2 regions of the Cutibacterium sp. LaCa_89 genome follow, and region 1 is predicted to be linked to the other one. Evidence: riboswitches for the same ligand, from Rfam matches in the RefSeq annotation. Region 1 holds a riboswitch; the other holds the start of a gene.
The links. Region 1 has a riboswitch for cobalamin ahead of ACP8LP_RS10670 (ribonucleoside-diphosphate reductase subunit alpha). Riboswitches for the same ligand answer to the same signal wherever they lie in the genome.
Positions count from the first base shown of each region.

Region 1 (5,119 bases):
AACGGGAATGCCACGGTCGCGCTCCAGGAGAGCCAGGGTGTCGACCGGGACCATCCCCTCCGACCAGCCGGATCCTGCGAACATCGGGTACGAGCCACGCTCGGTGGCCAGATCAGCGGAGGTGTCGATGGCGTGCCAGCTGATGAATTCAATGACCCGGTCGACGATCTCGCAGGCCTCGGGGGAGTCGTAAGGAATCCGCACCTGCTCGAGCATGTCCGTCAGCCCCATGACGCCCAGGCCGATGGCCCGGTTCTCCACGTTGGATCGCTCGGCCTGAGGCACCGCCGAAGCGGTGATGTCGACGAGGTTGTCGAGGTGGCGCACCGCCAGCCGAGTGGTGGCGGCCAGTTGGTTCCAGTCGATGCGACGTTTCCCGCGCGGCCCGACGAGGTGTCCGGCGAGGTTGACCGAAGCCAGGTTGCACACCGAGGTGTGGTCGCGGTCCTGGGGCAGGCAGATCTCGGTGCACAGATTCGAGGAGTGGATCGTCCCGGTGGTGCTGTTCAACGCGCGGGTATTGACGCTGTCCTTCCACGTCAACCACGGGTGGGATGTCGTCTGCAGACTCACCAGGATGGCTCGGAACTGTTCGCGGGCCGTGGTGCGGTGGAAACGCTTGATGTGGCCGGCCTCGGCCTCGGCGATGTAGTGGGCGTAACGCTTCGAGAAGGCCGACCCGGTGAGCTCGGTGAGATCGGGGGTCTCGGCGGGGTCGAAGAGGTACCAGTCCTCGTCCTTGGCGACGCGTTTCATGAACTCGTCGGAGATCCACACCGCGGTGTCGGCGGTGCGGGTCCGCCGGTACGGGTCACCGGAGTTCTGCCGCAGATCGAGGAACTGCGGGAAGTCCATGTGCCAGTTCTCCATGTAGAAGCACAGTGCGCCGAGCTTTTTGCCTCCGCGGGAGACGGCCCGCAGCGTCGAGTCGATGGTGTGCATGAAGGGGATCGGACCGGTCGACGCAGTGTTGTCGGAGCGAATAGGTGACCCCTCGCAGCGCAGGTCGGACATCGACAGCCCGATGCCGCCGGTGCCCTTGGTGATCCACATGACGTCACGGATCGTCCGGGCGATGTGCTCCAAATCGTCCTCGGTGCGCATGACGAAGCAGTTGGACAGCTGACCAGCCGGGGTGCCCGCGTTGACAAGGGTGGATCCAGCCGCGAGATGACGCAGGTTACTCATCGAGTCGTAGAGGGCGAGGGCAGAGGAGGTGGGATCGTCCTCGGTGAGGCTGAGCCCCATCGCCACGCGCATCCAGAAGTACTGCGGTACTTCCAACGCTCGCTGGTCGGGGGTACGCAACAGGTAACGGTTGACCATGGTGCGCACGCCGGTGAAGCCGATGAGGTCGTCACGGATGGGATCAAGGGCCGTGGCGAGGGCGTCGAGGTCGAAGAGCCGCCCCAGTCGCTCGTCGAGGTGGCCGTCGGCGACGAGTTTGTCGATCGTGCGCGGGAAGCAGGCATGATGGAGGTCTCGCACCCGCTCGGGGCCGGCGTCACCGAGACCGTCGTGGGTGTCGCCGAACACCTCCTTGTACAGCTTCTTGACGGCGATTCGGCTAGCAATGGTGTCGAAGGCGGGGTCGTCCTTGGCATTGCCCAGAGCCACCTGGATGACGGCCTCGTCCAGGGCGTCGGTGGTGATCCCGTCGAACAGGGTGATCTCCACCTCGGCCTGCAGCAGGGTTGCCCGGGCAACGGCGTCGTCGAGCCCACGGGCTGAGTCAATGATGGATGCAGCGACTTCGTTGCCGTCGTAGGGGGCCAGGGATCCGTCGCGCTTGCGGACGCGGATGGTCGAGATGGGGTCGGCGCTCATTGCAATTCCTCCGTGCGATGCCGTAGGCACGCGACCGGGCGGAATGCGGCGGGGACACTGGTCCCCATGAACGCTGCGACACTTCCCGCGAGATCGCGAACCGGGCCCCGCGGTTGCGGGACCACACCTGGCAGGTCTTCGGACTCACGAGCACTTGTTGCCTACTGGCCGTCGCTTCCCATGCCGAAGCACAGTGCATGATGACGGCGGTCGTTCTCGTACACCGCTGCGGGGCAGCTCCGGATTCTCACCGGATTCCCTCTTGGCCCGTGCGAACACGGGAACCATGTGCACTCGCCACTATATGAACGCTGATCAAGGCGAGTCAACGCGAGGCCTGGAGAGCCTTGGGTGTGTGTGGCTGTCCTAGACTTGCGACGTGACGATTCCCGATGACTGGCGGATTGGTGACGCCGAGCGCGCCCGGGCATCGGACATCCTCGACGAGGCATGGACGTTGGGAAAGCTGACTCGCGACGAGCATGCGGAGAGGGTGGAGGCTGCTCTGCAGGCCCGTACCTATGGCGATCTGGGCGGGTTGCTCTCTGACCTTGGCGCGACGGTCGGGAGTGTGGCCGTCCCCGCTCGTCCTGGCCACGGCGAGGTGGTGCGGATCGTCCCCGGTCCGGAGGCTGACCACATGACCTGCATCATGAGCGACACGGTCTGGGCCTCGGGGCGGACGATGGCCAAACTCACCACCGTCACCGGGTTCATGGGGGATCCGTGCTTCGACCTGACCTCCATGCCGTGGGCAAGTCGTCACATCACCATTGACCTGACGATCGTTATGTGTGACGCGACTTTCCTGGTGCCCGACGGGGTGCGCATCGAGGACTCGATGTCGCGAGTGCTCGGAGACCTCACGGTTCGCGGACTCTCCCAGCCGGGGCTGGATGGCCCTGTCCTCACCTTGCGCGGGACGAGCATCCTCAGCGATGTTGACATCCACGGCCCTGGATCCAAGAAGTACGCAAGGCTCAGGAAGAAGTGGAATCGCTGACGGTCGACCGGCGACGGGATCGTCAGTCGTGTCAGCGCCACGCCCCACGGAACCTGGCCGGATGCCATGGGGCGTCCTCGTTGGGAACACCCAGCTCATGGGCGGCACGCAACGGCCAGTTGGTGTCGCGTAGAGCCGCCCGTCCCACCATGATGGCGTCGGCGCTGCCCTTCTCCAGCAGCTCCTCGGCCAGCTGTGGGGTCCAGATCATGCCGACGGTGGCTGTGGGAATATCCGCCTCGGCGCGCACCCGAGCCGCCAGGTCAGCCTGGTAGGCCGGGGCGACGGGGATGGGGGCCGACGAATTGCCTCCTGAGGAGGCGTCGAGCAGATCGACCCCGGCTTTCGCGAAGCGCCGCGACAGTTCGACGGAGTCCTTCACCTGCCAGCCGTCGTCCCGCCAGTCAGTGACCGACAGGCGCGCCAGCAAGGGCATGTCTTCAGGAATGGCCCCACGCACAGCCTTCGCGACCTCCAACGGCAGGCGAACACGTCCGTCGAAGTCACCGCCCCAACCGTCGGTGCGGGTGTTGGACAGCGGCGAGTAAAACTGGTGCAGCAGGTAACCGTGGGCGCTGTGAAGTTCGACGGCGTCGAATCCAGCGTCCACAGCACGCGCGGCGGCGGCGCGGAAGTGGTCGACGACCTTCTCGATGCCGTTCTCGTCAAGGGCGTTGACGGGCAGGCCGACGTACTGCTTGCCGTCAGCAGGGGCGGTGGTCGGACCGACGGGAATCCAGCCGCCCTGCTCAGGGGGTACCACGCTGCCATGGAATCCCGGCCACCACTTCTCGGTGGAGGCCTTCCGGCCGGCGTGACCGAGCTGCACGGCGATCTTGCCACCAAGCTCGTGGACGGCATCAGTGACGGTGCGCCAGGCAGCCACTTGGTCGTCATTCCACAACCCGGTGTCAGCAGGGCTGATGCGGCCTTCGGGGCTGACCGCGGTGGCCTCGGCGACGATGAGGCCGAAGCCACCAGCGGCAAAGGACCCGTAATGGATGAGATGCCAGGTGCCCGGGATCCCGTCGTGAGAATCCACCGCGTACTGGCACATCGGTGGTAGCCAGGCGCGGTTGCGAACTGTCAGGCCACGGAGAGTGAGGGGCTGGAACAGCAGAGGTGACGTCATGACTCCATGACACCACGCGTTTCAACCTTCATCCCGTCAATCTCGACCGCCAGCCAGGTTGGCAGCCGTGTCAGACGTGGTGGTGGTAATTCGGCTTCCACTCGCGCACTGAGGTCACCTGGACAGCCGTCTTGGGGTAGGGGTCAGCCTCCAGCAAATGATCGAGAGCATCGCGGTCAGGCACGGTGTAGATAAGCACCGCTCCGCTGCCGTCAGCCAACGGGCCGGCATTGACGAGCTGGCCACGTTCGCGCATGACATCAAGGTTCTCCAGATGGGCCGGGCGCGCGGCCATGCGCTCCTCGGAATGGGCGGGATCATAATGGGTTTCGACGATGAAAACTGCCATGACCCAATGCTATTGGGACATGGACCGGAACTGAAGCGTTGAGAAGGCGTCGGACGTTGACGCGTCATCGTGTGGCATGGGATGCCCTGGGATGCCGCCACAGTGTCGGTGCTTGTCAGATGACGTTTCGGGAAATCAGGGTGGCAAACGTGCGCGGAACCGTCCCACGACGGGAACATTGGGCGCTCAAGATTTTGACACCAGCTCAGCCAACGGTGCACCAGCCGGTCGCAGCCGCGGTGGTGTCGTTGGCCCCAGCACGGATGAACTTGCGAGTCTGGTTGTTCGACAGCGCGTACCCGGTCTGCGGCTGGGCGGTGGACCGGGCGAAGATCGTGCCGGCGACCTTGCCGTCCGTCGTCAGCAGTGGCCCACCCGAGTTGCCCGGACGTACCGTGCCGCGCAGCGAGAGGATCTCGCGGACGACGGTGTCGGTGCCGTAAATGTTCTCACCCCGAGCCATGATCGACCCACGCACGGTGGCGGCCTCGAGGGTGTACGGACCATCAAGTGGGAATCCGGCGACGACCGTCGGATCACCATCCTTGACAGCCGACGCCATTGTCAAGGCTGGGGCATGAAGGTCGGGAACCGCCAACACCGCCAGGTCCATGTCCGGGTCGTAGGAGACGACGCGGGCTTGCAGTCGAGCCCCAGATCCGCCCACCTGCACGGTGACCTGGTTGGACCCGGCGACGACATGGGCGTTCGTCGCCACCCGGTGGCGAGAACTCACCCATCCGGTGCCCTCGGAGGCCCGATCACACCGTGGTGCCCGCGACCGCACCTTGACGATGGATTGAGCTGC
Region 1 is NZ_CP190889.1:2,312,588-2,317,706, reverse strand. Features, by position in the region: gene ACP8LP_RS10670 (ribonucleoside-diphosphate reductase subunit alpha) at 1-1,827, opposite strand, end outside; cobalamin riboswitch at 1,940-2,131, opposite strand; gene ACP8LP_RS10665 (DUF1707 SHOCT-like domain-containing protein) at 2,207-2,830, shown strand; gene ACP8LP_RS10660 (NADH:flavin oxidoreductase/NADH oxidase) at 2,862-3,962, opposite strand; gene ACP8LP_RS10655 (YciI family protein) at 4,033-4,311, opposite strand; gene ACP8LP_RS10650 (MarP family serine protease) at 4,517-5,119, opposite strand, start outside.

Region 2 (5,119 bases), 1.1 Mb from region 1:
AGCGTGTTAGATGGGTGGGCGAGGCCGTCCCGGATGGGATGGAAGTAGCCATGCAATCTACCGATCCCGAGGACCCCGCCCGCGATGCCATCTTCCCCCACCACGCCGCCCAGGATCATTCCTGACACGCCCCTACCTGATGCCCGACTGGCCGATCATCTGTCCAGGGTCCCCGACCCCCGCCAGGCCCGAGGCAAGCGTTACCCCGTGCCGGGGGTGCTTCTGGTCGCGGTCTCGGCGGCGATGGCCGGCTGCCGGGGCTTCACCGCCACCGGCGAGTGGGCAGCCAGACTCACCGACAAGAACCTGAACGAATTCGCGCTGAGATCGGCCCCCGGCGAATCCACCCTGCGGAAACTCGTCGCCCGCATCACCGCCGCCCTGGACGGGCACCTGTGTCTGTACGCCTGGACCCGCACCACCCTCGCCGGCGCGCCACGTGATCGCCGTAGACGGGAAAACGCTACCGGGCTCCCGCTCGGCCACCGAGCGGGCCCGCCACCTGGTCGCCGGCCTCGACCACATGTCGGGGACGGTGATGGCCCCACCGGAGGTCGAGGCCAAGTCCACCGAGATACCGGCGCTGCCCGCCGTGATCAAGGCGCTGGGCGAGCGCGCGGCCGGTGCAGTCATCACCGCCGACGCCCTCCATACCCAGACCGTTAGTGCTACCGCGATCCTCGCCGCCGGTGTCGACTACGTGTTCACCGTCAAATCCAACCAGCCCACCCTGCACAAGAACCTGGCCGGTCAGCCGTAGAAGAAGGTCCCCGCCGGCCACGTCGACGTGGAGAAGGCCCATGGCCGCCTCACCCGGCGCACCCTGAAAGTCCTCCAGGCCCCCACCGGCCTGGGATTCCCCGGCGCCGCGCAGATCGTCCACCGGCGCTGGGTGGCCACCCGGGCCGGGAAGAAGACCACCGAGATCGTCTACCTCATCACCTCGGTCACGCTACCTGAAGGCTCTGCGGCCCGGATCGCGGCCTGGACCCGCGGCCACTGGGGTGTAGAGAACCGGCTCCACTGGGTCCGAGACGTCACGCTCGACGAGGATCGTAGCCAGATCCGCACCGCATCGGCCCCCACGTGATGGCCACGATCAGGAATCTGGCCATCAGCATCCACCACCTAGCCGGGGCCACGAACATCGCGAGAGCCACCCGGCAAGCCGCCTGGGACCCACCCGCCACCTGCACACTCCTCCTCACACTCTGACCACACCACCACTACAGAAAGAAAGCACGACTCTTCCGGGGCCCTGGACGAGGAACAAGGATCGGGAGACCGACAGCTTGAACAGATAACTGAAAATTGCCAGAGAACCGAAGGCCCACAGAGTCCCCCGCGCCACGAGCTGATACTCCTGTAATCCCGAACTCAACAGCCGGATTCGATGGCTGTCGTTGGCTGAAAGAATGAGGAGCCGCACCAGGCCGAAGACCACGGCCAATGCCGAATAGGTGATGTGCCGGGTGCCGGCAATCGTCTGGCTGTCTGGGCTTGGCCAACGGATATATATCGTTGTGATGAGCGCTACGGCTATCGCCAGCGCGTCAGAGAGGGTAAGTCCGAAACGTATGCGCGTCGGCCAGTGAAGGCGTCCGGCGGCCTTGCGGGCAACTTCGGTACTGATGGCGGTGCCTTTCGAACGTGAGAGCACTCTCAAGCTGAAGTCATTCCGAAGCATTCATATCATGAAAGTGACAGTCCCTGCCGGGGCGCGACCATCGCGGATGCTTGGCGGGTTGATCGCCTCTACGGCAAGGCACAATGCAGTGTCAGACTCGTCCGGGCGACGGGTGAGCGCTCCGGTACGTTCTCTCGCGGCCAGGCTGTGTGATAGCCGCGATGAAGACGTCGGTATGGTTGAGACGGTTTTGTCCGGGGTGAGCTGTCTGGGAGGAACTATGGACACCATCACCATCACCGCTGATGACGGAGCCGACGTCGACGTCCTTGTCTGGCGTCCCGAGGCTGCGTCGGGGCGCCCCATCAAGGGCTTGGTGCAGTTCTGCCACGGTATGGCCGAGTACGCGGCTCGCTATGACGAGGTCGCCCGGGTGCTTGCAGCCGACGGCTGGCTCGTCGTGGCGAACGACCACCGTGGCCACGGGCCGCGTGCTGCTGCCATAGGAGAACTCGGAACCACGTCTGATCGTGGCTACCACCAGCTGCTCGACGACCTGTCCGCCGTCGCTGACCACTTCATGGCCAAGCTGGAGGGGAAGCCGTGGTTCCTCGTCGGACACTCGATGGGGTCGTTCCTTGCCCGTGTCCTGGCCGTTCGTCGGGGACGCGAGATGGCCGGCCTGGTCATCATCGGCACCGGCTCCTCCCTGGGGCCGTTGAGCACTGTCGCCACCGGGCTGGCCCAGGCCCAGGTGCTCATGGTGGGGGAGGACTCCCGCAGCCCGCTGCTCAACACGCTGTCCTTTGGGTCCTTCAACCGAGCCTTCCTGCCGGCCCGCACCGACTATGACTGGTTGTCCCGAGACGCTCACGTCGTGGACGCCTACAACGACGACCCGCTGTGCGGTTTCGTCTGCACCGCAGCCTTCTACCGCGAACTCGTCCGACTCATCGAACTCGCCAACTCCACCGAGATCTTCCGAGCGACTCCACCGGCACTGCCCATTCTGCTGATGTCGGGCGCCAAGGACCCGGTGGGGGACTCCGGCAGGGGAGTGCGCCAGGTCGCGCGTCAGTTGCGCGACTCGGGCTCGCGTGAGGTGGACCTCGTTCTCTACCCCGGGGCGCGCCACGAGATCCTCAATGAGGTGAACCGTCGACATGTCCACGCCCACCTGCGCGACTGGATTGATGCCGTCGCTGCCCGGCCCCGGACCTTGCAGGTTCGGAAAGCACGGTGAAAGGCCGCTCACGTTCGTTTCGCACAATCGTGCACATGCACCCCCGCTGCGTGAAGGCGATTGTGCGCAGCCTAGTATCGTAGGTGCTGGTGCCGAGGAATCCCATCCGGGGTTTCAAGGCGGTAAGAGGGAATCCGGTGAAACTCCGGAACTGCCCCGCAGCGGTGAGTGGGAACGACATCACCATCGTCGCCCATCTGGTTCTCGGACCGGGTGGACGTCGATCAAGCACTGGGCTTCGGTCTGGGAAGCGGTGACGTAGGACTCGTCGGCAGACGAGGTGCCCATGAGTCCGAATACCTGCCAGAGCGTGTGGTGCACTCCGCGTGTGCCACAGCGTCCGAGGTCTCGAGGGCCGGCCGAGGTCGTCCAACCATCCACAGCGGAGCAGGAGTCTGACGAATGACTGATCCTGACAACCTCGCATCCAAGCCCGTCGAGGACAGGATGCCCGAGGAGTTGAGCCTGGCCGGGGACTTCCCGAAGGTCACCCACGAACAGTGGGAGGACGCGGTCCTCAAAGTCTTGAACCGGGGTCGCCCCGAGGGCAAGGAACTCAACATCGAGCAGGGAATGAAGCGCCTCGAGCCGACCACGGTCGACGGCATCCAGATCGAGCCGATGTACCGGCGTCAGGATGCCTCCGAGAAGCTCGGCGCTCCGGGCGTACCGCCCTTTACCCGCGGCACGACGATCCGTGACGGTAGCATGGACGCGTGGGACGTCCGAGCCCTTCACGAGGATCCCGACGTCGAGTTCACCAAGAAGGCCGTCATCGCTGACCTCGAGCGTGGCGTGACGTCCCTGTGGCTGCGGGTCGGTGCCGACGCCATCAACCCCGAGGACATTGCCGGCGATCTCAAGGACGTGCTGCTGGACCTGGCCAAGGTCGAGGTCTCCAGCCGCGACGACCAGGAGGCTGCCGCCGAGGCCCTCCTCAAGGTCTACGCCGATTCCAAGATCGAGCCCGACAAACTGTCGTTCAACCTCGGTCTGGATCCGATCGGTTTCGCCGCCCTCAACGGTGGCACCCCGGATCTGTCCGGCATGGGCGAGTGGGTCAGGAAGATCGAGAAGTACAAGAACTCCCGCGCCTTCGTCGTTGACGCCACGATCTACCACAACGCTGGTGCCGGCGACGTGCACGAGCTCGCCTGGGCCATCGCCACCGGCGTCGAGTACGTCCGCGCTCTCATGGAGCAGGGACTGACCGCCGAGCAGGCGTTCGACGCCATCAACTTCCGGGTGTCCGCCACCCACGACCAGTTCCTGACCATCTGCCGTCTACGCGCCCTGCGCACCCTGTGGAACCGCGTCGGTGAGGTCTTCGAGGTGCCGGCCGCCAAGCGTGGTGCCCGCCAGGAGGCCGTCACCAGCTGGCGTGAGCTGACCCGTGACGATCCCTACGTCAACATCCTGCGAGGCACCATCTCGACCTTCGGTGCTGCTGTCGGTGGTGCCGAGGCCGTCACGACCCTGCCCTTCGATGCCGCCATCGGCCTGCCGAAGAGCGACTTCTCGCGTCGTATCGCCCGCAACACTGGCATCATCCTCGCCGAGGAGTCCAACATCGGTCGCGCCAATGACCCGGCTGGTGGCTCTTTCTACGTTGAGGCTCTGACTAAGAAGCTGGAAGAAGCCGCTTGGGTCGAGTTCCAGGCCGTCGAGGCTGCCGGTGGCATGGCCGCCGCACTGACCGGCGACCACGTCCGCACCGAGCTCGACAAGCTGAATGCCGAGCGCGCCAAGCGTCTGGCGACCCGCAAGCAGCCGATCACGGCCGTCAGCGAGTTCCCGCTGCTCGACGCCAAGACGGTCGAGACCAAGCCGTACCCCGAAACTGCCGAGCGCAACGGGCTGGAGTGGCGCCGCGACGCCGAGATCTTCGAGGCCCTCGTTGATCGTTCCGCCACCTGCTCCGAGCGTCCGAAGGTTTTCCTGGCTTGCCTGGGAACCCGTCGTGACTTCGGTCCTCGCGAGGGATTCTCCGCCCCGGTGTGGCACATCGCCGGCATGGAGACCCCGGAGTGCGAGGGAGGCACCACTGAAGAGGTCGTCAAGGCCTTCAAGGAGTCCGGTGCCGAGGTCGCTGACCTGTGTTCGAACGCCAAGACCTACGCGGCCCAGGGCCTCGAGGTCGCCAAGGCCCTCAAGGAGGCTGGCGCCAAGCTGGTCTACCTGTCGGGTGCCTTCAAGGAATTTGGTGATGACGCTGCCGAGGCCGAGAAGGTCGTCGACGGGCGCATCTA
Region 2 is NZ_CP190889.1:685,129-690,247, forward strand. Features, by position in the region: gene ACP8LP_RS03145 (tyrosine-protein kinase domain-containing protein) at 1-119, opposite strand, end outside; partial or broken gene ACP8LP_RS03150 (transposase family protein) at 85-366, shown strand; partial or broken gene ACP8LP_RS03155 (ISAs1 family transposase) at 440-1,090, shown strand; gene ACP8LP_RS03160 (UDP-phosphate galactose phosphotransferase) at 1,205-1,687, opposite strand; gene ACP8LP_RS03165 (alpha/beta fold hydrolase) at 1,908-2,870, shown strand; cobalamin riboswitch at 2,941-3,192, shown strand; gene mutA (methylmalonyl-CoA mutase small subunit) at 3,273-5,119, shown strand, end outside.
Region 2: linked by a shared signal. The riboswitch ahead of mutA (methylmalonyl-CoA mutase small subunit) and the one ahead of ACP8LP_RS10670 (ribonucleoside-diphosphate reductase subunit alpha) in region 1 are both predicted to bind cobalamin.